2 regions of the Pseudomonas sp. NPDC087639 genome follow, and region 2 is predicted to be linked to the other one. Evidence: riboswitches for the same ligand, from Rfam matches in the RefSeq annotation. Region 2 holds a riboswitch; the other holds the start of a gene.
The links. A riboswitch is a leader RNA that binds a small molecule or an ion and turns the genes downstream of it on or off. The one in region 2 is predicted to bind cobalamin.

Region 1: it holds a riboswitch for cobalamin, as region 2 does, so the genes downstream of both, ACIOVB_RS00040 (CbtB domain-containing protein) here and cobO (cob(I)yrinic acid a,c-diamide adenosyltransferase) in region 2, are expected to answer to the same signal.

The regions. Positions count from the first base shown of each region.
Region 1 is NZ_JBIUWI010000001.1:3,897-19,443, reverse strand. It holds gene ACIOVB_RS00070 (transporter associated domain-containing protein) at 1-1,236, opposite strand, end outside; gene ACIOVB_RS00065 (phospholipase D-like domain-containing protein) at 1,524-3,170, opposite strand; gene ACIOVB_RS00060 (VWA domain-containing protein) at 3,262-3,906, opposite strand; gene ACIOVB_RS00055 (ATP-binding protein) at 3,927-4,931, opposite strand; gene cobN (cobaltochelatase subunit CobN) at 5,172-9,020, opposite strand; gene cobW (cobalamin biosynthesis protein CobW) at 9,024-10,094, opposite strand; cobalamin riboswitch at 10,193-10,409, opposite strand; cobalamin riboswitch at 11,315-11,538, shown strand; gene ACIOVB_RS00040 (CbtB domain-containing protein) at 11,659-11,856, shown strand; gene ACIOVB_RS00035 (CbtA family protein) at 11,868-12,569, shown strand; gene ACIOVB_RS00030 (cobalamin biosynthesis protein) at 12,566-12,979, shown strand; gene cobM (precorrin-4 C(11)-methyltransferase) at 13,060-13,806, shown strand; gene nfuA (Fe-S biogenesis protein NfuA) at 14,015-14,599, opposite strand; gene ACIOVB_RS00015 (acyltransferase family protein) at 14,725-15,547, opposite strand, start outside.
Region 2 is NZ_JBIUWI010000042.1:19,950-35,496, reverse strand. It holds gene ACIOVB_RS17895 (DUF2066 domain-containing protein) at 1-790, shown strand, start outside; gene ACIOVB_RS17890 (AI-2E family transporter) at 825-1,898, shown strand; gene hda (DnaA regulatory inactivator Hda) at 2,118-2,822, shown strand; gene ACIOVB_RS17880 (C40 family peptidase) at 3,037-3,651, shown strand; gene ACIOVB_RS17875 (C40 family peptidase) at 3,873-4,409, shown strand; gene ACIOVB_RS17870 (PQQ-dependent sugar dehydrogenase) at 4,542-5,855, opposite strand; gene ACIOVB_RS17865 (hypothetical protein) at 5,924-6,508, opposite strand; cobalamin riboswitch at 6,662-6,888, shown strand; gene cobO (cob(I)yrinic acid a,c-diamide adenosyltransferase) at 6,969-7,580, shown strand; gene ACIOVB_RS17855 (cobyrinate a,c-diamide synthase) at 7,577-8,977, shown strand; gene bluB (5,6-dimethylbenzimidazole synthase) at 8,974-9,624, shown strand; gene cbiB (adenosylcobinamide-phosphate synthase CbiB) at 9,621-10,529, shown strand; gene cobD (threonine-phosphate decarboxylase CobD) at 10,522-11,514, shown strand; gene ACIOVB_RS17835 (cobyric acid synthase) at 11,511-12,962, shown strand; gene cobU (bifunctional adenosylcobinamide kinase/adenosylcobinamide-phosphate guanylyltransferase) at 13,113-13,634, shown strand; gene cobT (nicotinate-nucleotide--dimethylbenzimidazole phosphoribosyltransferase) at 13,631-14,686, shown strand; gene cobC (alpha-ribazole phosphatase family protein) at 14,683-15,258, shown strand; gene ACIOVB_RS17815 (adenosylcobinamide-GDP ribazoletransferase) at 15,260-15,547, shown strand, end outside.

The DNA.
Region 1 (15,547 bases), on a different contig from region 2:
GACAAAGTCACCGAATTCATTGACTACAAAGGCAATGTGGGTCGACGCCGCGCGCATCTGTTCCAGCGCGTTGAGGATCGAGTAGCTGTCGAGCAGATTGATGGTCTTGCGCGCCAAGTGCTCCAGATTCGGCTCAGCGCCGGCCAAGTACTCCTTGAGCAATTCCTTCTTGTGCACGAAGCCTAAGGGTTCATCCACAACACCATCGCGAATCAGCGGCAGACGCGAGTAGGACGAGTGCATCAACTTCGTCCGGATCGCCTCGGCATCGTCGGCCAGATCGATAGTGTCGACGTCGGCACGCACGGTCATCAGGCTGCGGATCGGCCGCTCGGCCAATTGCAGCACGCCGCTGATCATCACCCGCTCACGACGGTCGAACAGCTCCGCGCTTGGCGCATCACCGTCGTCCAACAGGTCGGAAAGTTCTTCACCGACCTCCTCCACCGCCAGTTTGCGTCCGCCAAGCAAGCGCAGCACCGCGTGCGCCGTGCGTTCGCGCATCGGGCGCAGGCCCTGCATCGAGCGTTTGCGTCGGGCACGGGCGATCTGGTTGAACACCTCGATCAAGATCGAGAAACCGATGGCCGCGTACAGATAGCCTTTCGGGATGTGGAAGCCCAGGCCTTCGGCGGTCAGGGCAAAACCGATCATCATCAGGAAGCCCAGACACAGCATGATCACGGTCGGGTGCGCGTTGACGAAGCGGGTCAGCGGCTTGCTCGCGACAATCATCAGGCCAATGGAGATGATCACCGCGATCATCATCACCGCCAATTCATCGACCATGCCCACAGCGGTAATCACTGCGTCCAGCGAGAACACGGCGTCGAGCACAACGATCTGCGCGACGATCGGCCAGAACAGCGCATAAGCGGTGTTGCTTGAGCGCTCGCCGACATGGCCTTCCAGCCGTTCGTGCAACTCCATGGTGGCCTTGAACAACAGGAACACACCACCGAACAGCATGATCAGGTCACGGCCGGAGAAGCTCTTGTCAAACACCTCGAACAGCGGCTGCGTGAGGGTGACCAGCCAGGAAATACTCGCCAGCAGGCCCAGGCGCATGATCAGTGCCAGCGACAGGCCGATGATGCGCGCGCGATCACGCTGATGCGGCGGCAGTTTGTCCGCGAGGATTGCGATGAACACCAGGTTGTCGATACCCAGCACCAGTTCCAGCACGATCAATGTCAACAAGCCTAACCAGGCCGTGGGATCCGCTAACCATTCCATAAAACGTCTCGATCTCTCTTCAGTAAATTCAGGCTGCCGGACACGGCAAAGCGCAACGCGAAGGCTCTGGGGCCGCGTTATCAACGATAGTCAAGTGTCGGAAAACTGGATGCTGCAAGTGCGTCAAGACCGCGCCGTGGCACGAGGGGAAGGAACGACTGGGAGGCTCCGAGCGGGTGTTCATGTAAATCCTGAATGAAAAAAGGCTTTGAAGCGTACAGGCTGAAGTGACTTTTCCTACAGTCTCAAATCATTTCAAAATCTGTATTACCTGCCAGGGCGACACTTCAACGTCCGGCAAAACGCAATCGCGACAACTGCCGCAAATCCCCATCGACGTAATAATCATGGGTCCAGCGATCATCCACCGCCAACGGATTCACTTGCTTCAACGCCAGTTTCTTCGCGAAGTAACGAAACCGGTAATGTTCGTAAAACCGCAGCAGCTCGAGGCCATAACGATCCGCCAGGTCGGTGTCGCCGCGAATGATCAGGTAGTTTTCGTCATTGCTTTTGCTGGCCGAGGCACTGAAGTTGTGGCTGCCGCTGATAATAGTCGGCGTGTCCGTTGTGAAGTCGATGACCACCGCTTTGGTATGCACCAGCAGATTGCCCTTCTGGCCCTTCATGTTCTCGCGCAGCCAGCCTTCCAGCCCCGTGTTGAGCAATGCGGTGGCGGCAAATTCGGCGCTGCGGTCGGCGTGAAAACCGGTGATTCGGCTGGTGGTGTTTTGCAGGCCGTAACGCAGGATGTCGTCGTGTGGCTGGCCCAGCAAAGCATTGAGGATCGCGTCAGGCAAGACGAACGCAGTGACGAACAGGACATCCTTCTTCGCCGCTTCGATGATCTCGACGAACTCGCGTAGATCGCCGCCGCCGGTGCGTGGCGAGAACCCGGCAAACAGCGGTTGCGCAGCGTCCATCGGGTTGTGTTCGGTGATCCAGTCACGGGTGGCACCGAGATCATCGGGATCGTCCCAGATCCTTTCGAAAATCCGCAGATAGCTCGAACTCACGGGAGCGTCATCAAGCACATGCACCACATTCGCCTGCCGATAAACGCCATTGGCGGTGAAATTGGTGCTGCCGCACAACACGGCTTGCGGTTGGCGCTGCCCCGCTGCGTCGAGTCGGCTGAGGACGATGAATTTGTTGTGGAAGATGTTGTGCGTCACCCGCCCACGTTTGCTCGTCGCCGGCAGTTTCGCCAGACTCGCCTCGTTGATTGTGGTGTCTTCGTCGTCGACTCGGGCGTGATACAGCACTCGAATCTGCACACCCCGCGCAAATGCCGCGTTAACCGCCTCGACGATGGCTTGCAACTGATACTCATAAATGGCGATGTCCAGCGCCCACTGACCATCAACCGCCCGTTGGATAAAACCCAGCAAACGCCCGAGCAAGCCGTTCTCCAGCCATTGCCGTGGCGCATCCGGCCAGGCTTCGATGGGCATGTTTTTGTTGGCGCTGATCTGAGCATCAAGATCGGGAAATTTGCGCTGGAACGCCTGGCTGGCAGCGACCGCACGGTTGAAGATCACGCTTTGGTTGGCCGGGTGACCGTCGTCTGAACTGATCGTCAGCTCAAGCGACTCGCCCAGTTGCGGCGCATCGGGCGTGCCATAAGCCAGGTGAACGCGATAGTGAATCGTCATCCCCGGATTGACCGCGTAATCGGCCCAGCGGAATTTTTGCAGCGGGGCTTTATCGCTCGGCGTGGCGTGAAACTGCGGGAACGTGTGGGCTTTGCCGGGGAACGTCAGGCTGTTGAAGAGGAACAGCCACGGCTTGGCGCCTTGCTGCTTTTCGATGGCGAACCCTAGCAAGCCTTTGCGACGCGGCTCCGCGAGGTCCATCGCCAACAGCACGCCATTGGTGCCGGCGTAGGCTTTGACGCGGAAATCGTCTTGAGCATTCTTGACCAACACGCGCATCGATCACTCCTTGTGATTGGGCTGGGTGCAGCATAGAGCAAGAAGCAAAATTGGCTAATCATGCCAAACCCTTCGGCAGCTCCTACAGGTATCAGAGCTCAATCAGCTCATCGATATGCCGATACTCCGCCTCCAGCGCCCCCGCCAGATCCTTCGCCCGCCCCAACCGGATCGGCCCGCGCTCGATATCGATCAACAGCCCCGGACACCCCAGCACCGGCAACCCCGACCACGTCTTCAAACGTCCATCCGTCACTACCAGCAACCGCTGTTGCTCGGCGGGAAAGCGCTTGCGCCGCACCGTCAGCCATTGCTGCGCCTGATTCAGCGCTGCCAGCAACGGCGTACCGCCGCCCGCGCCCAATTCATCCAGCCAGATGCGTAAACCGCTGGACGCCTTCAAACCCTGCACCTGCCATTGCGGCGCCGCACCGCTGGCGGTCAACAACGCCAAACGCGCGCGCTGGCGATAGGCGTCATCGAATAGTTGCGCAAGCAGACCTTTGGCATCGCTCAGTGCGTTATGACGGCGCGTTGAGGCCGAGGCATCGACGATCACCAGCCACAACTCATGGGGCGAACGCGTGCGCAGTTGAAACAGCAGATCTTCACGGCTTTGCGGACGGCCATTGAGCAGCGTTCCCGGCCAGTTCACCGAGCCACTGCGGGCTGCATGACGTTTGCCCTGGCGTCCGTTGTCGAGTTGTCCGGCACGGGGTCTGGCATTCGCCCCCACATCAGACCGGGGGCGAATGCCTACATCTTTTTTGGCCAGCTCGGCACTTCACGACGGCTGCCGGTGGCAAGCGCTGGAGCCGGCATGTCGCCCCACTGGCCCTGCCCTTCGTTCGGGTTGGCCTGCGCGTTGGCTGGGGATTGCGCGGGTTGTTGCTGAGGACTCGACGGGGTTTGTTCACGACGACGATGGCGCAAGGCAAATTCGGCCACGGCGTCGATATCTTCTTCGCCGATCACTTCAGCTCCTCGCCATGCCGCGTGAGCGCGGGCAGCGCGCAACCACACCAGATCCGCGCGCAAACCATCGACGCCAGCGGCAAAACAACGCTCGACGATTTGCGCCAGCGCCGCATCATCCAGAGGAATATCGGCCAAGGTGACTCGGGCATGTTCACAACGTTCGCGAAGGGTTTGCTGCTCGGTTTCCCAAAGCGCGCAGAACGCTTGCGGGTCGCTATCGAAGTCGAGACGACGACGGATGATCTGCCCACGCTCGGTCGGTGCGGTGTGGCCACTGAGGGCGACATTCAGACCAAAGCGGTCGAGCAGTTGCGGGCGCAACTCACCCTCTTCCGGGTTCATGGTGCCGATCAGGACGAACTTCGCCGAATGACGATGGGAGATGCCGTCGCGCTCGATCAGGTTGGTGCCGCTGGCAGCGACATCGAGCAGCAGATCCACCAAGTGATCAGGCAACAAGTTGACTTCATCGACGTAGAGCACGCCGCCATCGGCCTTGGCCAGCACACCGGGGGAAAACTGCGCGCGACCGTCGCTCAGGGCCGCGTCGAGATCGAGCGTACCGACCAGCCGCTCTTCGGTGGCGCCCAGCGGTAGCGTGACGAACTGGCCGCTGGCGAGCAGATCCGCCAAGCCTCGCGCCAGAGTGGTTTTAGCCATGCCGCGTGGGCCTTCGATGAGTACGCCGCCGATTTTCGGGTCGATGGCGGTGAGGCACAGGGCGAGTTTCAGATCGTCGGCGCCGACCACGGCGGAGAGTGGGAAATGTGGGGTGTCGGTCATTTGGATTGATCTCTGTCGTGGTCGTCGGTGTTCTTGAGAGTTTTGGTGTGTCAGGTGGAGTTGCCCTCACCCTAGCCCTCTCCCAGTGGGAGAGGGAACTGACCGAGGTGCTCTTTCAAGGTCCACCGACCTGAACTGTCGAGTCGAACTCAAGTTTTGAACGCCCTGCAAATCGGCTCCCTTTCCCCCTCTCCCCCTTGGGGGAGAGGGCTGGGGTGAGGGGGTGGCTTTATTGAAGCGCTACATGTCTTCTTCTATATCCAGCAACAAATTCTCCAGCGCCTCTTTATAGGCCCCCGGCTCCTGCCACATCCCGCGCTGCTGCGCTTCAAGCATGCGCTCGGTCATGTCCCGCAGCGCATGCGGATTATGCTCACGAACAAAATCGCGCGTTGCCGGATCGAGCAGATAAGCATCGGCCAGCAGCGCGTACTGGTGATCGTCGATCAACTGCGTGGTGGCATCGAAGGCAAACAGGTTATCCACGGTCGCCGCCATTTCGAACGCGCCTTTATAGCCGTGACGCTTGACCCCGTCGATCCATTTTGGATTCGCCGCCCGCGAGCGGATTACCCGGTTCAGCTCTTCTTTTAACGTGCGGATCTTCGGCAGATCCGGCTGGCTGTGATCGCCGTGATAACTGGCCGCCGCTTCGCCCCGCAAAGTCTCGACGGCAGCGAGCATGCCACCCTGGAACTGGTAATAGTCGTTGGAATCGAGCAAGTCGTGCTCGCGGTTGTCCTGGTTTTGCAGAACCGCTTGTACCTGACTCAGGCGCTGGACGAATTGTTCGCGAGCGGCGGTGCCCTCATCAGAACCGCCATAAGCGTAGGCGCCCCAGTTCAAGTAAACCTCAGCCAGATCCTCGCGACTCTGCCACAGACGACCGTCGATGGCGCCCTGCACGCCCGCGCCGTAGGCACCCGGTTTTGCGCCGAAGATTCGCCACCCGGCCTGACGCCGCGCGACCTCTTCATCCAGACCCGATTGCAGCAGAGCCTCACGCTCGGCGCGCACCTTGGCGGCCAACGGGTTGAGATCATCCGGCTCGTCCAGCGCAGCCACCGCTTGCACGGCCGCATCGAACAAACGAATCAGGTTGGCAAACGCATCGCGGAAGAAGCCTGAAACTCGCAACGTCACGTCGACCCGTGGTCGGTCCAGCAAACTCAGCGGCAGAATCTCGAAATCATCGACGCGCTGACTGCCGGTGGCCCACACCGGCCGCACGCCCATCAGCGCCATGGCCTGGGCGATATCATCGCCACCGGTGCGCATGGTCGCGGTGCCCCACACCGACAGGCCTAGCTGACGCAAGTGATCGCCGTGATCCTGCAAGTGCCGTTCGAGAATCAGCGTGGCCGACTGGAAACCGATGCGCCACGCGGTGGTGGTCGGCAGGTTGCGCACGTCGACCGAGTAGAAGTTGCGGCCGGTGGGCAATACGTCGAGACGACCGCGACTTGGCGCGCCGCTCGGGCCGGCGGGGACGAAACGGCCGCTGAGGGCGTCGAGCAAGCCGCGCATTTCCGCCGGGCCACAGGCGTCCAGGCGGGGGGCGACGACTTCACGCAGGTTGTCGATGATGGCGCTGACTTGCCCCCAACCCGCTTCCTGTAGGAGTGAGCCTGCTCGCGATAGCGGTGTTTCTGTGGAAGAGATGTCAGCTGACATAACGCCTTCGCGAGCAGGCTCACTCCTACAGGGGTTGTGCAGTGTCTTTGCGATCAACTCAGTGGCGAACAACTCCAGGCGCTCGCGGGTATCGCCGGCAGTACGCCAGACTTCATCGCTGACCGCTTGCAGTTCGACAGGACGCGGGCCCGTCCACGGATCAGCCAGTGCGCAATCGAGCGGATCAAAACCCAACTCAAACGCCTTGGCCAACGCCCGCAGCAGACTCGACTGCGCACCTTTGCCGTCGCCCCGAGGAATGCGCAGCAGCGCCAGCAAGGTATCGATGCGCAACCGCCCGCTCGGCGATTCGCCAAAGATGTGCAGGCCATCGCGGATCTGCGATTCCTTCAGATCACACAAATAGGTGTCGAGACGCGGCAGCCAGATCGCCGCATCGGCGTCGCTGTCCAGCGCCGCGTCGAGTTGCAGTTCACGGTCGATCTGCGTGTCACGCACCAGTTGCAGAATGTCCCGTTGCAACTCGCGGGCACGACGCGGATCAAGCAGTTGCGCCTCGTAATATTCGTCCGCCAGCAGTTCCAGATTACGCAGCGGACCATAGGTCTCGGCGCGAGTCAGTGGCGGCATCAGGTGGTCGATGATCACCGCTTGCGTGCGCCGTTTGGCCTGGGCGCCCTCGCCCGGATCGTTGACGATAAATGGGTAGATGTTTGGCAGCGGCCCGAGCAACGCATCCGGCCAGCAGTTTTCCGACAGCCCCACGCCTTTGCCCGGCAGCCATTCGAGGTTGCCGTGCTTGCCGACGTGGATCACGCCGTGGGCGCCGTAGGTGTTGCGCAGCCAGAAATAGAACGCCAGATAACCGTGGGGCGGCACCAGATCCGGGTCGTGATAGACCGCACTCGGATCGACCTGATAACCCCGCGCCGGCTGGATGCCAACGAAGGTCAGGCCAAAGCGCAGGCCGGCGATCATCATTCGCCCATCGCGATACATCGGATCGTTTTGCGGCGAGCCCCAACGCGCGACTACCGCAGCGCGATTGGCCTCGGGGAGCGCATTGAACATCAACAGATAGTCGTCCATCGCCAGACTTTGCTGGCATGGACGCAGGTCAATCGTGTCGAGATCGTTGCTGACGCCGCCGAGCAATTGCTGAATCAACTCGGTGCCGGTATCCGGCAACTCTGCCGTGACCGGATAACCCTCAGCCTGCAATGCGCGAAGGATATTCAGCGCCGCCGCCGGCGTGTCGAGGCCGACGCCGTTACCGATGCGTCCGTCGCGGGTCGGGTAGTTGGCGAGAATCAGTGCAATCCGTTTCTCGGCATTCGGCACCCGGGCCAGATCAATCCAGCGGCGCGCCAGTTCGGCGACGAAATCCATGCGCTCGGGTTGCGCCCGATAGCAGACCACATCGGACTGGCTGCGCTCGCTGCGCCAGGCCAGATCCTTGAAGCTGATCGGCCGACTGATGATGCGCCCGTCAAGTTCCGGCAAGGCAATGTGCATTGCCAGATCGCGAGGGCCGAGGCCCTGCTCGCTGTCACGCCAGCCGGGTTCGTTGTCCTGGGCGCAGATCGCCTGAATCACCGGAATGTTGCGACGAAACGGCCGCAGATCCGGTGCTTCAGGACTGGATTGGGCAAAACCGGTGGTGTTGAGAATCACCCCCGCCTCGACTTCATCCAGCCAATCCTCGACCACCGAGAGGCAGCCGGGCTCTTTCAAACTGGCTACCGCGATCGGCAACGGATTGAGCCCCGCCGCCTGTAAACGCTGGCAGAAAACATCGATGAACGCCGTGTTCGCCGCTTGCAGGTGCGAGCGGTAAAACAGCACCGCCGCCACCGGTTGCTCGGGCAGCCATTCGGCTTGCCAGTCACTCAGTGCGGCGGAGGTTTTTTGCGGATGGTAAATCGCCGTGCGCGGCAGGGTTTGCGGCTCGCCCCAGGTGTAATCGCGAGCCAGCCAACGGTTGGCCAGACAGCTGAAGAAATCCAGCGCGTTGCCCATGCCGCCCTGGCGCAAGAACTGCCAGAGCCGGTCGCGATCCTCGGCTGCGACGGTGCTCAGATCGCTGAGTTCCGGATCGGGGCGATCGCAGCCCGGGACCATGATCACCTGCACGCCACGCTCGGCGAGCTCGACCAAACGCTCGACACCGTAGCGCCAATACGCAATGCCGCCGTGCAGCGAGATCAGAATCACCTTGGCATGGCGCAACACTTCGTCGACGTACAAATCGACCGAGGCGTGATTCTGCACCTGCATCGGGTTGGCCAGACGCAGGCTCGGATAATCCTCGGGCAACTGCTGCGCGGCTTCGGCGAGCAGCGCCAGGCTGGAGTCGCCGCTGCACAGGATCACCAGCTCGGCGGGGGTTTGGCCAAGGTCGGCAATGTTGTCATCCGACACGAAACCGCCGGGCTGGGTCCTGAGCAGGTGCATGGCTTAAACGCTAAGCGCAGCGCGCAGTTGCGCTTCGAGTTGAGCGGCGTCGAGTTCCTGACCGATCAACACCAGACGCGTGACGCGCGCTTCTTCGGCGCCCCACTGACGGTCGAAATGCTTGTCGAAACGCGTGCCCACGCCTTGAATCAGCAAGCGCATCGGCTTGTTCGGGATCGCTGCAAAACCCTTCACACGCAGGATGCCGTGCTGGACCACCAGTTGCGTCAGGGCGTCGAGCAGCAGGCTTTCGTCGGCTTGCGGCAGCTCGATGGAGATCGAATCGAAAGCGTCGTGATCGTGGTCATCATGGTCGTCGTCACCGTCGTGGTGGTGATCGTGATGGCTGTGGCGGCTGTCGATGTGTTCTTCGGAACCGGCGCCGAGGCCGATCAGCACGTCCAGCGGCAGGCGACCGTTGCTGGCTTCGACGATTTTGACTGCTGGCGGCAGTTCTTCGGCGACTTCAAGGCGTACGCGCGCAAGGTCTTCCGGGCTGGTCTGATCGGCCTTGTTGAGGATGACCAGATCGGCGCTGGCCAGTTGGTCGGCGAACAGCTCGTGCAGCGGCGATTCGTGGTCCAGGTTCGGGTCGAGTTTGCGCTGGGCGTCGACCTGATCCGGGAACGCGGCGAAGGTGCCAGCAGCCACGGCCGGGCTGTCGACCACGGTGATCACCGCGTCAACGGTGCAGGCGCTGCGGATTTCCGGCCATTGGAAGGCTTGTACCAGTGGTTTTGGCAGGGCCAGACCGGAGGTTTCGATGAGGATGTGGTCGAGGTCGCCACGACGGGCAACCAGTTCGCGCATCACCGGGAAGAACTCTTCCTGAACGGTGCAACACAGGCAGCCGTTGGCCAGTTCGTAAACGCGACCGTTGGCTTCTTCTTCGGTGCAGCCGATGGTGCATTGCTTGAGGATCTCACCATCGATGCCCAGCTCGCCGAACTCGTTGACGATCACCGCGATGCGGCGGCCCTGAGCGTTGTCGAGCATGTGCCGCAGCAACGTGGTTTTGCCCGAGCCGAGGAAGCCGGTGACGATGGTGACGGGGAGTTTGGCCAGTGTTTTCATCGGATGCCCTTTGGCAAGGTGGCGGGCATACGGGACGAGAACCGGCAACGCGAGCACGCGCCGGAAGCATTCGCCACCGGATCACCCCGCCCGGTTGTAGTGAGAATCTGTGACGAGGCAGGTCTCCTGGCTGACGGTGTTCAGGCGTTGGGGCCTGGCGTTTGCTGCGCCTTCCCGCTGGCGCCCTTTTGCAGGGGCTGGCAGTGGCGTGGCAGCGAACATCACCGTTCACAGTTGCGGGGGCAGCCGCGGCTTTGACCGCGTTCCCTTCTTAGCTTCGGCACGCGCCGAAGAACCTCGAAAGCGCAAGGCTACGCATGGTGTGGGGGCGGGTCAATGTTTGGATTGGGGGCATATCCGTTGCTGCGGTAGCGGCTGCTTAGGGTTCCGCCCTTACGGCGGGTCACTTTTGGCAAACGCCCCAAAAGTAACCAAAAGGGCTGCTCCCTGACGTACGGCACTTCGCTGAGGCTCAGTGTTCCCTCGCTACGGTGTCCATCCGGGGGCATCGCCTCCGGTTTGCTTCGCTGCACCTCCTCTCGATGGATGCGGCCTCGCCGCACGGCGCTGCGCGCCAACCCCCCGGATGAACACCTTCGCTCGGCCTGCCGATGGGCTGAAGAGCAAGATCAAAAGCCAAAGCCAAAGCCAAAGCCAAAGCCAAAACAGATCAAAAGATCGCAGCTTCGGAAGCTCGCAAGGAATGAGTACACCCACCAGAGCTTGGTCGGCTGTCAGGCCGCCATCGCTGGCAAGCCAGCTCCAACAGGGATTGGGTACATTTGATAGAGATTGGTCGGCTCGTAGGCCGCCATCGCCAGCAGGCTGGCTCCCACAGTTTCGAGCCGCGCGAACCCTGCGGCGCATGCCGCCCCACTCAACACAATGAGCGTTAGCTCGAGTACCGCTCTTGACCTAAAACGCCCGTCGGCAGGCTGAGTGGAGGGATTGATCCGGGGGTGGGAGCGCAGCGACCGTTCGACGCAGTCGAACACATCGAGAGGAGGTGCAGCGCAGCAAACCGGAGGCGATGCGCCCGGATCGATCCCGGAGCGAAGGAACCCGAGCCACAGCGAGGGCCGAACGTCAGGGCACAGACCTTTGGTTACTTTGGGGCGTTTGCCAAAGTGACCCGCCGTAAGGGCGGAACCGTAATAAGCCATCACCGCAGCAACGGATATGCCCCCATTCAATTGACTCAAATCCCCCCAACATGCTCTCCTACGCAACTTGTTACGGGTGCCCTTCACAGGGTGAAACGGGAAACCGGTGAATCATGTGCTTTACTCTAAAGCCATGTCAGTCCGGTGCTGCCCCCGCAACGGTAAGCGAGAGAAGCGTCGAATCCACTGTGCCATGACGGCATGGGAAGGTGACGCTTGCAGGTCGGCCTGACGCCAACCCCTCGTGAGCCCGGAGACCGGCCCGCAACACACAGTGCGCACTTGCGTCGCTGAACATAACAAACCCGCGGTGGGCGGGCGCTGTTCGAACCCCTGCGTGCCCGATTCGCAGGGGTTTTCATGCGCTCTATTACCCCGCTGACATTCCAGAGGGAAGCGCCATGTCGATCATCAGCAGCACCGGCAGCAACACGGATAAAATCGCCAGCACCAGCACCCTGAGCCAACGCCTGACCGCCGCCATCTTCGCGTCGATCCTCGGCGCCAGCCTGGTTTACTTCGCCGGTTTCTCGCACATCGAAGCAGTGCACAACGCCGCCCACGATACCCGCCACAGCGCCGCGTTCCCGTGCCACTGAGACCTGCCGACATGATCAAGCGAATTGCGCAAACCGCAGGTTTCACCGGTCTTCTGGCCGCCCTGCTCCTTACGCTGCTGCAAAGTTTCTGGGTTTCGCCGCTGATTCTGCAGGCCGAGACCTACGAAAAATCCGAACCGGCGGCTGAGGTTCACGAACACGCTGCCGGTGCCACTGCCCATACTCACGATGCTGAAGCGTGGGAGCCGGAAGACGGCTGGCAGCGCCTGGTATCGACCACCGGCGGCAATCTGGTGGTGGCCGTGGGTTTTGCCCTGATGCTTGCCGGCCTGTACACCCTGCGTGCACCGACCAAGACTTCGCAAGGTCTGCTCTGGGGTCTGGCCGGTTACGCTACGTTCGTTCTGGCACCGACCCTGGGCTTGCCGCCTGAATTGCCAGGCACTGCTGCGGCGGATCTGGCTTCACGGCAGCTCTGGTGGATCAGCACAGCCGCCTCCACCGCCGCAGGTCTGGCGTTGATCGCGTTCAGCCGTCACTGGCTGATGAAGATCCTCGGTGTGGCGATCCTTGCCGTGCCGCATGTGATTGGCGCCCCGCAACCGGAAGTGCATTCGATGCTGGCGCCAGAAGCCCTCGAAGCACAGTTCAAAATCGCTTCGCAGTTGACCAACGTGGCGTTCTGGCTGGCCCTGGGCCTGATCAGTGCCTGGTTGTTCCGCCGCAAAAGCGATGGCCACTACCACGCATGACGAATAACCGCGCAGCGCCGACTTTCGTGGTCGGTCTGGGCTGCCAGCGCGGCTGCCCCGCCAGCACGCTGCGCGCGTTACTCGATCAAGCCTTGCAGGCCCATCGCATCGAACTGGAAGCAGTCAAAGCCCTGGCAAGTATCGACTTGAAGCGTGATGAGCCGGGCTTACAAGAACTCGCCGCACAATTGGCCTTGCCGTTGCTGTACTTCAGCAGTGAACAATTGGCCAGTTACCAGCAACAGCTCAGTCACCACTCGCAGATCGCCTATGAACGCACCGGTTGCTATGGAGTAGCGGAAAGTGCGGCGTTGGCACTGGCTGAACAACTGATTCAGGCACCGGCCAAACTGCTGATCTCCCGGCAAAAGTACGCGCAGGCGACGCTCGCATTGGCCGGCGCCGCGTAAAATCCCGATAATCCCTGCCATCGATCATGAGCGATCTTCATCTGAAGCATTGCTGCGCCTCTTTTCCAAAGGATTCAACGATGACTGTTTACTTCATCGGCGCCGGCCCCGGCGACCCGGAACTGATCACCGTCAAAGGTCAGCGGCTGATCCGCAGTTGCCCGGTGATCATCTACGCAGGTTCGCTGGTGCCGGCGGCGGTGCTCGACGGTCATCAGGCAGAAACCGTGATAAACAGCGCGGAGCTGCATCTGGAACAGATCATCGACCTGATCAAAGCCGCCCATGCCAAGGGCCAGGATGTGGCGCGAGTACATTCCGGCGATCCGAGCCTGTATGGCGCGATTGGCGAGCAGATTCGCTATTTGCGTGAGCTGGATATTCCGTTCGAAATCATTCCAGGGGTGACGGCTACCGCCGCGTGCGCAGCATTGCTGGGTGCCGAACTGACTCTGCCCGATGTCTCACAGAGCGTGATTCTGACCCGCTATGCCGACAAAACCGCAATGCCGGCGGGCGAGGAGCTGGGCAGTTTGGCGCAGCATGGCGCGACGATGGCGATTCATCTGGGGGTCAATCATTTGGAGAAGATCCTCGCTGAACTACTCCCCCATTACGGCGCGGATTGCCCGATTGCAGTGATTCACCGGGCAACATGGCCGGATCAGGATTGGGTGGTGGGAACAATCGAGGATATTGCCGAGAAGGTAGTGGCCAAGGGGTTTCGGCGCACGGCATTGATTCTGGTTGGGCGGGTGTTGGGGAGTGAGGTGTTTAGCGAGTCATCGCTGTATCGCGCGGGGCATGTGCATCTTTATCGACCCTGATTTGAAGGACTTTTGTGGCCAGACACAAAACCTGTGGAGAGGGGATTTATCCCCGATGAACTGCGCAGCAGTTCCAGTTTTGGGGCTGCTTCGCACCCCATCGGGGATAAATCCCCTCGCCACAAAGTCATTAGTCACTCATTAATCGCAGGCACAAAAAACGGCGCTCACGGGGCGCCGTTTTTTATGTTCGCAGTGAACACCTTACTTAGTAGTAGGCGTTTTCTTTCTGCGTGTGGTCGGTCACGTCGCGAACGCCCTTGAGCTCAGGAATACGCTCGAGCAACGTGCGCTCGATGCCTTCCTTCAACGTCACGTCGGCCTGACCGCAGCCTTGGCAACCGCCGCCAAACTGCAGCACGGCGATGCCGTCTTCAACCACATCGATCAGGCTGACCTGACCGCCGTGGCTGGCCAGCCCCGGGTTGATTTCGGTTTGCAGGTAGTAATTGATGCGCTCGTTGACCGGGCTGTCGGCGTTGACCATCGGTACTTTGGCGTTTGGCGCCTTGATGGTCAGCTGGCCGCCCATGCGATCAGTGGCATAGTCGACTACCGCGTCATCCAGGAATGCTTCGCTGAACGAATCGATATAAGCGGTGAAGCTTTTCAGCCCCAGCGCGGTGTCTTCAGGTTTTTCTTCGCCCGGCTTGCAGTAGGCAATGCAGGTTTCGGCGTACTGGGTGCCAGGCTGGGTGATGAAGACGCGGATACCGATACCCGGGGTGTTCTGCTTGGAGAGCAGATCGGCCAGGTAATCGTGGGCGGCGTCGGTAATGGTAATAGCGGTCATGGAAACTCCTCGCAGGCTTGTGGCGGAGTTTACGCCAATCGGCGCGCCGGACAAAGTCCCAGTATTTTTGTCAGGAAAGCGAACCAGACGCATCAGGCTTGCGACGGTCGCTCACGCCAATGCTGCTAGTGCCGATATCCGGCCCTTTCGATCCAGCGGTAACTGGCCCAGCTGCCGCCGGCGATCAACACCAGACAAACCGCGATCACCCCGTGCGGGTTGAGCGAGTGACGCTGTGCCAGATAATGCCCAAGCATCAACACCAGCGTATGCAGTAGATAGACGGAATAGGAGCAGTCGCCCAACGCTTTGAGCAGCCGACTGTTTTTGGCAAAGCGCTCAAGGGACAGCGCCGCCGTCACCAGCACTGCACCCGGAACGCCCCAGGCCAATACCTGCGATTCGCCGAACCAGTAATAGATCGCCAGCAGTGCCATGGCGATTGCCAGAATCGGCAGCCAAAGACCCGGCCTGATCCAGCCGCGGTGATAAAGCATGCCAACGCCCATTCCCAGCAAAAACTCGAAGACCAGTTCCGAACGGTAAAACTCACTGATCCAGCCCAAGGCGGTCAGCCCATAGCAAACGCATAACAACAGAAACGCGACCACTGCTATCCGCGCATTGAGCGGGAACAGCAATGCGCCGGCAAACAGCAGGTAAAAAAGCATTTCGAAGTTCAGCGTCCATCCGACGTTCAACGTCGGGTAAACACCGAAGCCGCCGGGGTTTTCGCTGGCGACGAACAACAGCGACAACAGAAAATTCGTCCAGCCCAGCCGTTCATCGGGGAACGCCTCCGGAATTACCATCAGCAACAGTGCCGCCAGGAGCGTGTAAAACCAGTAAGCCGGCGCGATACGCATCAACCGCATTGTCATGAATTGCCTGGGTGTCAGGTCTTTGTCCGCCGTCGACAAATACATCACAAGGCCACTGATGACGAAA
Region 2 (15,547 bases):
AGAGGTGCTGAAAGTCGACTTCGACCCGAGCAGCACCGAACAGGCATTGCGCCGCGCCGGGTTGTCTTTGTGGGGCGCCAGTCGGCCGTCGATTCTGAGCTGGTGGCTGAACGATTCCACCGAAGGTTCCAGTCTGGTCGGTGATGGCCAGGCCGCCGCCGCGCCATTGCGTACTGCCGCTCAACATCGCGGACTGCCGCTGCGTTTGCCGCTGGCGGATCTGAGTGAACAGCTTGTTGCCACAGCACCTGCGCTGGAAGGTGCTGATCCGGCGCCGTTGCGCGGTGCGTCCGAGCGCTATAACGCTGACGCCTTGCTGGCCGTGCATACCCGCGAAGAGGGCGGGCAGTGGCAGGCTAAATGGCGCTTGTGGCTGGGTGATCAAAAAGAGGCGGGCAGTGTGCAAGGGGCCGATCAGGCTGCCGTGGCTGACGCCGTGATGCTGGCGGTGGCCGAGCGCCTGGCGCCACGTTTTGTTGCCAAGCCGGGTGCTTCGGGTCAGCAGACCCTGGAAGTGCAGGGCATGAATCTTGAGCATTACGCCGCACTGTTGCGGTTACTCGAACCGTTTGGCGTGCGTCTGCAGAGTGTCGATGGCGATCGCATCGTGTATCGAGTCAATGGCAGCGCCGATCAGATGCGCGCGCAGTTGTCGCTGGCGAAGTTGCAGGAGTTGCCCGCTGAAGCGCCGGTCCCGGTGGCCGTGCCGCAGCCTGCGGTGGCGGGTGCAGCGCCTGTAGCGGCTCCGGCCCCGACACCTGCTGCACCGTCGTTGCGGTTTCGCTGGTAAGTCTTTCTTTATATAGAAGCAGTAGGAGTGATACATGGCCGATACGCGGCGTTGGTTCTGGCTCGGTGGGGTTGTCCTGCTTTGCGCGTTTGTGTGGTTGCTGCATCCGATCCTCACGCCGTTTCTGGTGGCGCTGCTGTTGGCGTATCTGTTCGATCCGCTGGTGGATCGGTTGGAGAAGCTCGGTTTGTCGCGCACTTGGGGCGTGATCGCGGTGTTTGCCTTGTTCACCCTGATCGTCACGGCGCTGATGCTGGTGCTGGTGCCGATGCTCGCCAAGCAGTTGCTGCGTTTGTACGAACTGGCCCCGCAAATGCTCGACTGGTTGCAACACACCGCTGTGCCGTGGGCGCAGTCGAAACTGGGCTTGTCTGACGGGTTCTGGAAGTTCGACAAGGTCAAAGCGGCGATCAGCGAACACATGGGCCAGACCACCGACATCGTCGGCGTGGTACTGAGTCAGGCGACGGCCTCGAGTCTGGCGCTGATCGGCTGGCTGGCCAATCTGGTGCTGATCCCGGTGGTGAGTTTCTACTTGCTGCGCGATTGGGACGTAATGATGGCCAAGATCCGCAGCCTGTTGCCGCGTGATCGCGAGGAACGTGTGGTGGCGCTGGCCGGTGAGTGCCACGAAGTGTTGGGGGCGTTCGTTCGCGGCCAGTTGTTGGTGATGCTGGCGCTGGGCGTGATTTACGCGGCGGGGCTGATGATCGTCGGCCTGGAGCTGGGCTTGTTGATCGGCCTGATCGCGGGTCTGGCGGCGATTGTGCCGTACATGGGCTTTGTGATCGGCATCGGCGCGGCGCTGATCGCCGGGTTGTTCCAGTTCGGTGGCGATCTGTACCCGATGATCGGGATCGTCGCAGTGTTCATGGTCGGTCAGGCGTTGGAAGGCATGGTGCTGACGCCGTTGTTGGTGGGTGACCGGATCGGCCTGCATCCAGTGGCGGTGATCTTTGCGATTCTGGCTGGCGGTGAGCTGTTCGGTTTCACCGGTGTACTGCTGGCGCTGCCGGTGGCGGCGGTGATTATGGTGCTGGTGCGCCACGTGCACGATTTGTACAAGGATTCCGACATCTATAGTGGTGTCGACGAACCGGAGTTGTAACTTCATCATGGACGGCCCGGCATTGCGCCGGGTTGGCCCGTGTTTTGCGGGCACCACTGGCACGGCAGCGTCAGAGAATCTGCCATAAAACCAGTGTGTTAACGCAAACCTTTGATTTTGCTTGGACTCTGTCGCATTGTGCGCTCAGCTTCACGGGTATAAACTTCGCAAACTTTACACAGAGGCCACTAACGGTTCCTTGAGAACTGTTCAGTCAGCATGAAACCGATTCAGCTGCCCCTAGGTGTGCGTCTGCGTGACGACGCCACCTTCATCAACTACTACCCAGGCGCCAATGCCGCTGCACTCGGCTATGTCGAGCGCCTATGCGAAGCCGACGCCGGCTGGACAGAAAGCCTGATCTACCTGTGGGGCAAACATGGCGTAGGGCGCACGCATCTGTTGCAGGCAGCGTGTCTGCGTTTCGAGCAGATGGGTGAGCCGGCAGTTTACCTGCCACTGGCGGAGTTGATGGATCGCGGCGTCGAGATTCTCGACAACCTCGAGCAGTACGAGCTGGTTTGCCTGGATGACTTGCAGGTGATTGCCGGCAAGGCTGACTGGGAAGAGGCGATGTTTCATCTGTTCAACCGCCTGCGTGACAGCGGTCGGCGTCTGCTGATCGCGGCATCCACTTCGCCGCGTGAACTGCCGGTCAAACTGGCTGACTTGAAATCACGCCTGACCCTGGCGCTGATATTCCAGATGCGCCCACTCTCCGATGAAGACAAACTGCGTGCCCTGCAATTGCGTGCATCGCGTCGTGGTCTGCACCTGACCGATGAAGTCGGGCATTTTATTTTGACCCGTGGCACTCGCAGCATGAGCGCATTGTTCGACTTGCTCGAACAGCTCGATCAGGCCTCTTTGCAGGCTCAGCGTAAGCTGACAATTCCCTTCCTCAAAGAAACGCTAGGCTGGTAAATCCAAGGCTTTCAGCGGGTTTCGGCATATTTCAGGCGCCAGAAAATCCGCTTTCCTGCACGTTGTGCAGGCCGCGCTTCGATTCAAATGGGCTTAAGCGCTTAGATGTAAACGAGAAACCGAGAAGTCACAAAAAGATCGATTGAATTTGCAAATGAGGTTGATAGCGGGCATAGTCTCGGCTTCTTTACAACTATCAGCCACGGTCGTGCCCATGCTAAAGCGCTTCGCACCCCTCGTGCCTCTCGCACTCGTCACCCTGTTGTACGGTTGTGCTGCTCATTCTCCAGTCCAAGAGCAGCCTCAACAGGTTAAAAATTCTGCCACTGCCCAGTCTTCCGTTATTTACCAGGAAGAGCTGGACACCGAAAAAGAACTGTCGGACTTCAACAAGAAGCCTTACGAGCTTCCGGTTTTGGCCGACAGCATCCTCGAACGCGGCATGTCCCTGATCGGTACCCGTTACCGTTTCGGCGGTACCTCCGAAGCCGGTTTCGATTGCAGCGGTTTCATCGGCTATCTGTTCCGCGAAGAAGCCGGCATGAACCTGCCGCGCTCCACCCGCGAAATGATCAACGTGGATGCTCCGCTGGTATCGCGTAGCAATCTCGAGCCTGGCGATCTGCTGTTCTTCGCCACCAACGGTCGTCGCGGTCGTGTCAGTCACGCCGGGATCTACCTGGGTGACAATCAGTTCATTCACTCCAGCAGCCGTCGCAGCGGCGGTGTTCGCATAGACAGCCTGGGTGACAGTTACTGGAGCAAGACCTTCATCGAAGCCAAACGTGCTTTGGCGAACGCTCCTACTGTAGTGACTGCTCGCAAGTAATCTTCCCTTTGTCGCTGCATTCGCGGCGACAAAAACGGCTTCCGGTAACGGAGTAGACCTATACTTTACAAGGTGAAGTTAAAGTCTTACTTGAAGTTTGTCGCGTAGCCGCTAGAATCCTGAATCTATATTGATGGCAAACCGCCTGCGTGCCACGCAGGCGGTTTTGTTTTCTGTCCATTCGGCAGAGAAAGCCGCAGCCAGATCAGGATGTTCTGCTTATGACCATGTCGGCCCGCCTCGCATTGATGTTCTTCGCAGCGCTACTCAGCGCCTGCGCCAGTCGTACGCCGCCGCCTGCGCCAGTGGTTCGCGCGCCGGTGGTGTTTGGGCCTTCCCAAGCCTTTTCTCCTGCTGCTGAAGACGTGCTGTTCCGTGCGCTCGGCCTGGTCGGCACGCCTTATCGCTGGGGCGGCAATACACCGGACTCGGGATTTGATTGCAGTGGGCTGATCGGCTTCGTCTACCGTGATGCTGCCGGTATTTCTCTGCCGCGCTCCACGCGCGAGCTGATCGTCATGCAGGCGCCGAATGTCGGTAAGGAAGGATTGCAGACCGGTGATCTGATCTTCTTCGCCACCAATGGTGGTTCGCAGGTCAGTCATGCGGGGATTTACGTCGGGGAAGGGCGCTTCGTGCATGCGCCGGCAACTGGCGGCACGGTGAAGCTCGATAGCCTTTCGAAGGCCTATTGGCAGAAGGCGTATTTGAGTGCCAAGCGTGTGTTGCAGCCTGAGCATCTGGCGCGTAACCCGTAATTCAAGCAGCACATCACCCAATGTAGGGGTGAGCCTGCTCGCGAAAGCATCGTGTCAGTCGACATCATCGTTGACTGAAACACCGCTATCGCGAGCAGGCTCACTCCTACAGTTGTTTTGGGGCAGGTCAAATTATTTGGTAGAAGAAACGCGCCAAACCTTGTTCCCCACATCATCCGCCACCAGCAAGCCACCTTGCTGGTCGATCACCACGCCTACCGGGCGACCCAGTGCGTTCTCGTCCTTGTCGAGGAAACCGGTCAGCACATCCACCGGTTGGCCCGTTGGCTTGCCTGCCGCAAACGGCACGAAAATCACTTTATAGCCGCTGTGCGGTTTACGGTTCCACGAACCATGCTGGCCGATGAACGCGCCTTCCTTGAACTGCGCCGGCAGGGTGTTGCCCCCGGCGAACGTCAGGCCCAACGAAGCGGTGTGGGGGCCGACGGCGTAGTCCGGAGCGATGGCTTTGGCGACCAGGTCAGGATTCTGCGGCTCCACCCGCACATCGACGTGCTGGCCGTAATAGCTGAATGGCCAACCATAGAAGCCGCCATCCTTGACCGAGGTAATGTAGTCCGGCACCAGATCGCTGCCGATCTCGTCACGTTCGTTGACGGCTGTCCACAGCGCGCCACTGGTGGGCTCCCACGCCAGGCCGTTAGGGTTGCGGATGCCTGAGGCAAAGATCCGGTGATTGCCGGTCGCCCGGTCCACTTCCCAGATCGCCGCGCGACCTTCTTCCTGATCCATGCCGTTTTCGCCGACGTTGCTGTTCGAGCCGACGGTGACGTACAGCTTGCTGCCGTCCTTGCTGGCGATAACGTTTTTCGTCCAGTGGTGATTCAGCGTGCCACCGGGCAGATCCGTCACCTTGATCGGCTGTGTCTTGATCTCGGTCGCACCGGCTTCGTAGTTGAAGCGCAGCAAACGATCGGTGTCGGCGACATACAGATCATTGCCAACCAGGGTCATGCCGAACGGCGAGTTGAGGTTTTGCAGAAACACCGTGCGGGTTTCAGCTACGCCGTCGTGGTCGGCGTCACGCAGCAACGTAATGCGATTCGGGCTTGGTACGCCGGCTCCGGCCTTGCCCATGACTTGCTTCATCACCCAGCCACGGATGCCTTTGCTGTCGTCGGGTTTTGGCGGGGCGTTGGTTTCTGCCACCAACACGTCGCCATTGGGCAGCACGTAGAGCCAGCGCGGATGATCGAGGCCTTCGGCAAACGCAGCCACTTGTGTGCCTGACGCGGCAGTCGGTTTTGCGCCCTCGGGCCAGCCGATCGCCGGGGCGATATTCACCGTCGGGATCAGGGTTTTATTCGGCTCAGGCAGTTTCGGTGACGGGCCGGTGCCGTCGGTGACTTGCAGGCTGGAGGATTCACCACAGGCGGCGAGCCCTCCGGCGAGAGCGATGACGAGAGCGAGCTGGGACTTGCGCATTACTGATCTTCCCTATGAATGCATTGACCTAATCATAGAGAAGCGCGCAAGCCCGATGGTTCAACTGCTCAACCGCGGGCCTCTTTGAACAGCACGGCGATGCCCGGGTGATAGTTGCCGGCTTCACTGCGCAACTTGCGGTAGGCATAGGGGAAATACCAGGCGACGGCGCAGGTGTGTTCCTTCTGTAGGTCGTCGACCATGTCCTGCAGTTCTTCGGGGCTGGCGCTGTGCTGGGCTTTTTGCGGCGCAACAAACAGGCAGCCGAGCTTGAGGTCGCTGGCGAAGCTGATGCGTTTGGCGTCGCTGGTGATTTCCAGCAGGGCTTGGGTCAGGTTGAGGTTGTTGACCCGAGGCCAGCGTTGCGTGGCCTGAATGTAAGCGCGGTCTTCGCTGCCAGCGAGGAACAGATCGGCGCGGGCATTGCGTTCGCCTTCTTCGTTCTGCTTGCGCGTGGCCGTCTGTTCAAGCGTAACCAGTTCGGCCATCCAGGCTGCCGCCGAGAGCAGCCCTAGATTGGCTTTTTCGTCATGCCAGTAGGGCGTGTCGCTGTCGCCGCGCACGGCGTTGTAACGGTCGATACAGTCAAACCAGCGTTCCAGCACCGGACGCAGAAATTCCAGGCGCGGGTTGCTGATGATCATGCCTTGCATGTGGCTCACCTTATTCTTGTGTGATGTGAGATTGTGGCTCTTTGATATCACTCTTGAGACTGTGGCACAAGATTGGCGTCAGATAATTGATCGGCGGCAGTTATTCGCCCGTTGGCCCCCTCTTTAATTGACGCTCCACCCCCAACCCTCTAACCTTCGCGGCTTGTTTCAGGTGCTCTGTGGCTTGCGTCGACAGAGTGAAACAGGGAAGCCGGTGAGGGTTGTCTTCAGAGCAAGTACGACCACGATCCCGGCGCTGCCCCCGCAACGGTAAATGAGTGAAAACTGCGTCTTGTGCCACTGCTCAACAGCGGGAAGGCGCGCAGTCCGGCGAACGCCGCTCATGAGCCCGGAGACCGGCCTGATCCATCCAGCGGCATCACGGTGGGCGATGCCAGGCTTTTTGCCGTCTATTCTTGTGCCTGCCCGCCGTTATCCAGCCTCAACGGAGAGCTCCCCCATGACTGATTCCCCCGAGCGTGACGAACGCCATCTGGCGCGTATGCAGCGCAAAAAAGCCGTGATCGATGAACGCATCGCCAACTCGCCTGACGAGTGCGGCCTGGTGCTGGTCCTGACCGGCAACGGCAAAGGCAAAAGCAGTTCGGCGTTCGGCATGCTCGCCCGCGCCATGGGCCACGGCATGCAGTGCGGCGTGGTGCAGTTCATCAAGGGACGCCACAGCACGGGCGAAGAGTTGTTCTTTCGCCGCTTCCCCGAGCAAGTGCGTTTCCACGTCATGGGCGAGGGCTTCACTTGGGAAACCCAGGATCGTCAGCGCGACATCGCCGCCGCCGAAGCCGCGTGGGAAGTGTCCCGTGAACTGCTGCGCGCTCCGTCGATCGGTCTGGTGGTGCTGGATGAATTGAACATTGCCCTCAAGCACGGCTACCTCGATCTTGATCAGGTGCTCAGCGACTTGCAGGCGCGTCCGCCGATGCAGCATGTGATCGTCACCGGTCGCGGCGCCAAGCCGGAAATGATCGAGATGGGCGACACCGTCACCGAAATGGGCATGCTCAAACACGCTTTTCAGGCTGGCATCAAAGCGCAAAAAGGCGTCGAACTTTGAATCAACCACGTCACTGCCCGGCGGTACTGATCGCCGCGCCGGCCTCCGGTCAGGGCAAGACCACCGTCACCGCCGCGCTGGCCCGTTTGCATCGCAATCAGGGGCGCAAGGTGCGCGTGTTCAAGTGCGGGCCGGACTTTCTCGATCCGATGATTCTCGAGCGCGCCAGCGGTGCGCCGGTGTATCAACTGGACATGTGGATGGTTGGCGAGCAGGAGAGCCGTCGCCTGTTGTGGGAAGCCGCCGCTGAAGCTGATCTGATTCTGATTGAAGGCGTGATGGGCCTGTTCGACGGCACGCCGTCGAGCGCGGATCTGGCGCGGCATTTCGGCGTGCCGGTGCTCGGCGTGATCGACGGTACGGCCATGGCGCAGACCTTTGGTGCGTTGGCGCTGGGCTTGGCGAAGTATCAGCCGGACTTGCCGTTCGCTGGAGTTTTGGCTAACCGTGTCGGCACATTGCGGCATGCGCAGTTGTTGGAAGGCAGTCTTACCGAAGGTTTGCGCTGGTACGGCGCGTTGTCCCGCGAGACTGGCATCGAATTGCCGAGCCGTCACCTCGGCCTGGTTCAGGCCAGTGAACTCAATGACCTCGATATGCGCCTGGACGCTGCTGCCGAAGCGCTTGCCAGCAGTTGCGAGGTAGCGCTGCCACCGGCCGTGGAATTTGCCGCGCCTGAGGTCATCACTGCAGAGCCGTTATTGAAAGGTGTACGAATTGCCATCGCCCGCGATGAAGCCTTTGCCTTCACCTATGGTGCGAGCCTCGATCTGCTGCGAGCGATGGGCGCTGAGTTGAGTTTCTTCTCGCCGATTCGCGACACGCAATTACCTGAGGCGGACAGCCTTTACCTGCCCGGCGGTTACCCGGAATTGCATCATGTGGCGCTGGCGCAGAACACCGCGATGCTCGACGCGATCCGTGCACACCATGCGGCGGGCAAGCCGTTGCTCGCCGAGTGTGGCGGCATGCTGTATCTGCTCGATTCGTTGACCGACGTTGAAGGCACTCGTGCTGAGCTGGTCGGACTTCTGGCGGGTGATGCGGTGATGCAAAAGCGTCTGGCCGCTCTGGCGCTGCAAGCGGTGGATCTGCCAGAAGGTTCGCTGCGCGGCCACACTTATCACCATTCCCTGACGACCACTGAATTGACACCGATAGCCCGGGGCCTGAGCCCGAATGGCGGGCGCGGGGCAGAGGCGGTTTATCGGGAAGGGCGGATGACGGCTTCGTATGTGCACTTTTATTTCCCGTCGAATCCTGTGGCTATCGCTGCGCTGTTTGCGGCTGACTCCGAAGTCGCCTTCGCGAGCAGGCTCGCTCCCACAGTTGAAACGGTGGTGACTGAAGAAATGCGATCCCCTGTAGGAGCGAGCCTGCTCGCGAAAGGGCCATGACAGACAACGCATTTTCCGAAGCCGAACGCGCAGCGGTCTACAAAGCCATCGCCGAACGCCGCGACATGCGCCACTTCACCGGTGGCACCGTCGCGCCCGAACTGCTGAGCCGCTTGCTCGAAGCCGCGCACCAGGCGCCAAGCGTCGGCCTGATGCAGCCTTGGCGATTCATCCGCATCAGCGACCGCACCCTGCGCGGGCAGATCCAGAATCTGGTGGAAGAAGAGCGCATCCGCACCGCCGAAGCCCTCGGCGAGCGCAGCGATGAGTTCATGACACTCAAGGTCGAAGGCATCAATGATTGCGCGGAAGTGCTGGTCGCCGCGCTGATGGACGATCGAGAAAAACACATCTTCGGTCGCCGCACGCTGCCGGAAATGGACATGGCGTCGCTGTCCTGTGCGATCCAGAATCTTTGGCTGGCATCGCGCGCCGAAGGACTGGGCATGGGCTGGGTCTCGCTGTTCGAGCCGCAAGCGCTGGCTGATCTGTTGAAGCTACCGGCGGGGGCCAAGCCGTTGGCCGTTCTTTGTCTTGGCCCGGTCAAGGAATTCTATCCGGCGCCGATGCTGGTACTCGAAGGGTGGGCGCAGGCGCGTCCGCTCAATGAGTTGCTGTATGAAAATTATTGGGGAGTGAGTCAATGAGTGTGGCGTTGTTGAGTGTCGCCGCAGTGGCGCTGGATGCGCTGCTGGGTGAACCGAAACGCTGGCATCCGCTGGTGGCGTTCGGCAATTTTGCCGGGCGCATCGAGCAACGTTTCAACGCCGGTGGCCGTGGCTGGCGCAGTCATGGCGTCACCGCGTGGGTGATCGCGGTGCTGCCGCTGACGTTGCTCGCCACCGCGTTTTCCTGGGCGCCGTACGTGGGCTGGATCGTCGAGATTCTCGCGCTGTATTGCGCCCTCGGCATGCGCAGCCTCGGCGAGCACGTCGAGCCAGTGGCCAAGGCGTTGCGCGCTGATGATCTGGACGAGGCGCGTAAGCGTGTCGGCTATCTGGTCAGTCGCCAGACCAGCGAACTCGACAGCACCGCCGTCGCTCGTGCCGCCACCGAATCGGTGCTGGAAAACGGCAGCGACGCGGTGTTCGCCGCGTTGTTCTGGTTTGCCGTGGCGGGCGCGCCGGGCGTCGTCCTCTACCGTTTGAGCAACACCCTCGACGCGATGTGGGGCTATCGCAACGAACGCTTCGAGCGTTTCGGCTGGTGCGCGGCAAAGATCGACGACGTCCTCAACTATATTCCCGCACGCCTTGTGGCTTTGACCTACGCAGTGCTGGGCAAAACCCGACTGGCCTTGAAGTGCTGGCGCACGCAGGCGCCGAAATGGGACAGCCCCAATGCCGGCCCGGTGATGGCGGCCGGTGCCGGTGCGCTCGGTGTGGAACTGGGTGGCCCGGCGATTTACCACGGCGTATTGCATGAGCGTCCGCAACTGGGCGAAGGCGTTCAGGCCGATGCCGACTCTATTGATCGTGGCTGGCAATTGGTTCAGCGCGGCGTATGGTTGTGGCTGCTGATTCTCTGCGTGGGGGCTGAATTCTATGCTTGAGCACGGTGGCCGGCTGCGCAAGGCTGCACTCGATTACGGTATCGCCGAGGCCGACTGGCTCGATCTGTCCAGCGGTCTGGCGCCGTGGCCGTTTGCGATCCCGGAAATCCCGCTGCGCGCCTGGGCACGCTTGCCGGAAACCGATGACGGTCTGGAGCAGGCGGCGTGCGATTACTACGGCGCATCGCAAGTGCTGCCGGTGGCCGGTTCGCAGATGGCGATCCAGTTGCTGCCGCGTTTGCGTCGGGCCGGCAAGGTCGGTGTGCTGTCGCCGTGTTATGCCGAGCACGCCGAAGCCTGGCGCCGCAGCGGCTACATCGTGCGCGAAGTTCTGGAGCAGGAAGTCGAGTTTTTTCTCGACAGCCTCGACGTGCTGGTGGTGGTCAATCCGAACAACCCGACCGGCCTGAGCTTGACCCCGGCGCGCCTGCTCGACTGGCATGCACGACTGGCCCCGCGCGGCGGTTGGCTGGTGGTTGATGAAGCGTTCATGGACAACACTCCGCAGCTGAGTCTGGCTGCGCACACCCATCAGATCGGTCTGATTGTGTTGCGCTCGTTCGGCAAGTTCTTCGGTCTGGCCGGGGTGCGACTGGGTTTTGTACTGGCCGAGCGCAAGTTGCTCAAGCTGCTCGCCGAACAGGTCGGGCCGTGGGCCGTCAGCGGGCCGACGCGGGTGCTGGGCCAAGCCTGTCTGCAAGACACCGAAGGCCACACACGCCAGCGGATTCGCAGCGATGAGGCCAGCGAACGGCTGGCGCTGTTGCTGGAACGCTACGGTTTCAAACCGCAGGGTGGTTGCGCGCTGTTTCAGTGGCTGATCACCGAGCACGCGCAAGCGCTGCACGAATTCATGGCCCGACGGGGGATTCTCCTGCGCATCTTCCCCCACAACAGCAGTGTGCGTTTCGGCTTGCCCGCCAACGCCGCTGAAGAATCCCGTCTCGAACAAGCGCTGCAAGCGTTCGCCAAGGAAATCCAATGACAACGCTGATGGTGCAAGGCACCACGTCCGACGCCGGTAAAAGCACACTGGTGACGGCGCTGTGCCGCTGGGCGACCCGGCAGGGCGTGGCCGTGGTGCCATTCAAGCCGCAGAACATGGCGCTCAACAGCGCGGTGACCGCCGACGGTGGCGAGATCGGCCGCGCGCAAGCGGTGCAGGCGCAAGCCGCGAACCTTGAGCCGCACACCGACATGAACCCGGTGCTGCTAAAACCCAATAGCGATACCGGCGCGCAAGTGATCATCCATGGCCGCGCCGTCACCAGCATGAACGCCGTTGCCTATCACGACTACAAAGCCATCGCGATGAAAGCGGTGCTGGCCTCCCACGAGCGACTCAGCGCCGCGTATCCGCTGGTGATGGTCGAGGGCGCCGGCTCGCCGGCGGAGATCAATCTGCGTGCCGGCGATATCGCCAACATGGGCTTTGCCGAAGCAGTCGATTGCCCGGTGCTGCTGATCGCCGACATCAATCGTGGCGGCGTTTTCGCTCATCTGGTGGGCACGCTGGAACTGCTCTCGCCGAGCGAACAGGCACGGGTCAAAGGCTTCATCATCAACCGTTTTCGCGGCGACATTGCCTTGCTGCAGCCGGGCCTCGACTGGCTGGAACAGCGCACCGGCAAACCGGTGGTCGGCGTGCTCCCTTATGTGATGGATCTGCATCTTGAGGCCGAGGACGGCATCGATCAGCGCCAGACCGACAAGGCCGAGCAGGTGTTGAAAGTGGTGGTGCCGGTGCTGCCGCGCATCAGCAACCACACCGATTTCGATCCGCTGCGTCTGCACCCACAAGTGGATCTGCAGTTTGTCGGCCCGGGGCAAGCGATTCCGCCGGCTGACCTGATCATCCTGCCGGGCTCGAAAAGCGTGCGCAGTGATCTGGCCTATCTGCGCGCCAATGGCTGGGAAACAGCGATCAGTCGCCATTTGCGTTACGGCGGCAAAGTGCTGGGGATTTGCGGCGGTCTGCAAATGCTCGGCGAGCAGGTGCACGATCCGCTCGGTCTGGAAGGCGCGCCGGGTTCCAGCGCCGGGCTCGGTTTGCTCGCGTTCGAAACTACGCTGGAAGCCGAGAAGCAACTGCGCAATGTGCGCGGGCGTCTGACACTGGAAGATGCCGAGGTCAGTGGCTATGAGATTCATGCCGGTGTAACCACCGGGCCGGCGCTGGAGAATGCAGCGGTGCAGCTCGATGATGGTCGTTGCGACGGTGCGCAGAGTGTTGACGGGCAAGTGTTCGGCACCTATCTGCATGGCCTGTTCGAGTCGCCGGCGGCCAGTGCGGCGTTGCTGCGCTGGGCCGGGTTGAGCGATGTGCAGGAGGTGGATTACCACGGGTTGCGCGAGCGTGATATCGAGCGCCTGGCGGATCTGGTGGAGAAGCATCTCGATACTGATCTGTTGCGTCAGCTCTGTGGGATTTGAGTTGCCTGTGCTGGCCTCATCGCGAGCAGGCTCACTCCCACAGGGTTTTGGGCCTTACACAAAATTCAAGGCTGCTCGAGATCCTTTGTAGGAGTGAGCCTGCTCGCGATAGCGCCAGTTGCCTCACCACATAACTTTCAGGATGTCCCCATGCTCCAACTGATCCTCGGCGGCGCCCGCTCCGGCAAAAGTCGTCTGGCCGAAAAACTCGCCACTGACAGTGCGCTGGCCGTGACCTACATCGCCACCAGCCAACCGCTGGACGGCGAGATGAACGACCGCGTCGCCCATCACCGCGCCCGTCGTCCTGCCGAATGGGCACTCATCGAAGAACCGCTCGAACTGGCCCGTGTCCTGCGCGAAAACGCCAGCGTCACGCAATGCTTGCTGGTCGATTGCCTGACCCTGTGGCTGACCAACCTGCTGATGCTCGATGACGCCGAGCGTCTCGCCGCCGAACGCGACGCCTTGCTCGACTGCCTGGCGACACTGCCGGGCGAAATCATTTTTGTCAGCAACGAGACCGGAATGGGTGTCGTGCCGCTGGGCGAATTGACTCGCCGCTACGTCGATGAAGCCGGTTGGCTGCATCAAGCTTTGGCTGAGCGCTGTCAGCGTGTTGTCCTGACCGTCGCCGGCCTGCCCCTGACTCTGAAAGGATCTGCGTTATGACCCAAACCTGGTGGCTGAACCCCTGCAAACCGGTGCATGCCGATATCGTCGAGCAAGCGGCAGCGCGGCAACAGCAACTGACCAAGCCGGCCGGTTCGCTGGGGCGGCTTGAGTCGGTGGCGGTGCAACTGGCCGGTCTGCAAGGGCAGGTGAAACCGACGCTTGAGCAGGTCTGGATTGCGATTTTTGCCGGTGATCATGGCGTGGTCGCCGAAGGCGTATCGGCGTATCCGCAGGAAGTCACCGGGCAAATGCTGCTCAACTTCGTCAGCGGCGGCGCGGCGATCAGCGTGTTGGCGCGACAGCTCAATGCACAGCTGGAAGTGGTGGATCTGGGCACGGTGACGCCGTCGCTGAACCTGCCGGGCGTGCGCCACCTGAACATCGGCCCGGGCACTGCGAACTTTGCGCAGGGTTCGGCAATGACGCAGGCCCAAGGTGAACTTGCATTGCAGGCCGGTCGCGACAGTGTGTTGCGAGCCAAAGCCGCAGGCGCGCAGTTGTTCATCGGCGGAGAAATGGGCATCGGTAATACCACTGCGGCCAGTGCGCTGGCCTGTGCCTTGCTCGACTGCCCTGTCGCGCACCTGACCGGCCCCGGCACCGGGTTGAATGCCGAGGGCGTCAGCCATAAGGCGCAAGTGATCGAGCGCGCATTAGCCTTGCACACAGCTCAGCGTGGCGATGCCTTGCAGACTTTGTTCAACCTCGGCGGTTTCGAGGTTGCTGCGTTGGTCGGCGCCTATCTGGCGTGTGCGCAGGAAGGTATTGCGGTGCTGGTCGACGGCTTTATCTGCACAGTCGCCGCGTTGGTGGCGGTGCGCTTGAATCCGGCTTGCCGCGAGTGGCTGCTGTTCGGCCATCGCGGTGCCGAGCCGGGCCACCGTCATGTGCTGGAGGCGCTGAACGCCGAACCGTTGCTGGAACTCGGCCTGCGCCTGGGTGAGGGCAGCGGTGCGGCGTTGGCGGTGCCGTTGTTGCGTCTGGCCTGTGATCTGCACGGGCAGATGGCAACGTTCGCCGAAGCCGCTGTGGCGGATCGTCCGGCATGACCTTGCATCTGGATCTGCTACGCCACGGCGAGACTGAACTGGGCGGTGGTTTGCGCGGCAGTCTCGACGATGCGCTCACTGAAAAGGGCTGGGCGCAGATGCGCGAAGCCGTGATTGCGGGCGGGCCTTGGGATCGACTGGTCAGTTCGCCGTTGCAGCGTTGCGCGCGGTTCGCCGCTGAGCTTGGCGAGCAACTGAATCTGCCGGTGCAACTGGACAAAGATCTGCAAGAGCTGCACTTCGGCGCTTGGGAAGGGCAGAGCGCCGCCGCGTTGATGGACACGGATGCCGAGGCGTTGGGGCTGTTCTGGGCTGATCCGTATTCGTTCACGCCACCGCAGGGTGAGCCGGTCAGCGACTTTTCTGCGCGAGTGTTGGCAGCGGTTGCGCGGCTAAACGCGGCGTATGCGGGTGAACGGGTGCTGTTGATCAGTCATGGCGGTGTGATGCGCCTGTTGCTGGCGCAGGCTCGGGGTTTGCCGCGTGAGCAATTGCTCAATGTCGAGGTGGGTCACGGCGCGTTGTTTTCACTCACGGTCGCCGTTGATGGTTCGCTCAAGGAAGGTCACTGACATGTTGCCGCTGTGGATCGCCCTGCAATTTCTCAGCAGTTTGCCGATTCGATTGCCCGGAATGCCGGAGCCGGAACAGCTTGGGCGATCACTGCTGTTCTATCCGTTGGTGGGGCTGCTGTTCGGCGTGATTCTGTGGGCGCTGAACTTGGTGTTGGCCGGTGCGCCATTGCTGCTACACGCAGCGTTGCTGTTGACGGTGTGGGTGTTGCTCAGCGGCGCGTTGCACCTTGATGGTCTGGCCGACAGCGCCGATGCCTGGCTCGGCGGGTTTGGTGATCGTGAGCGC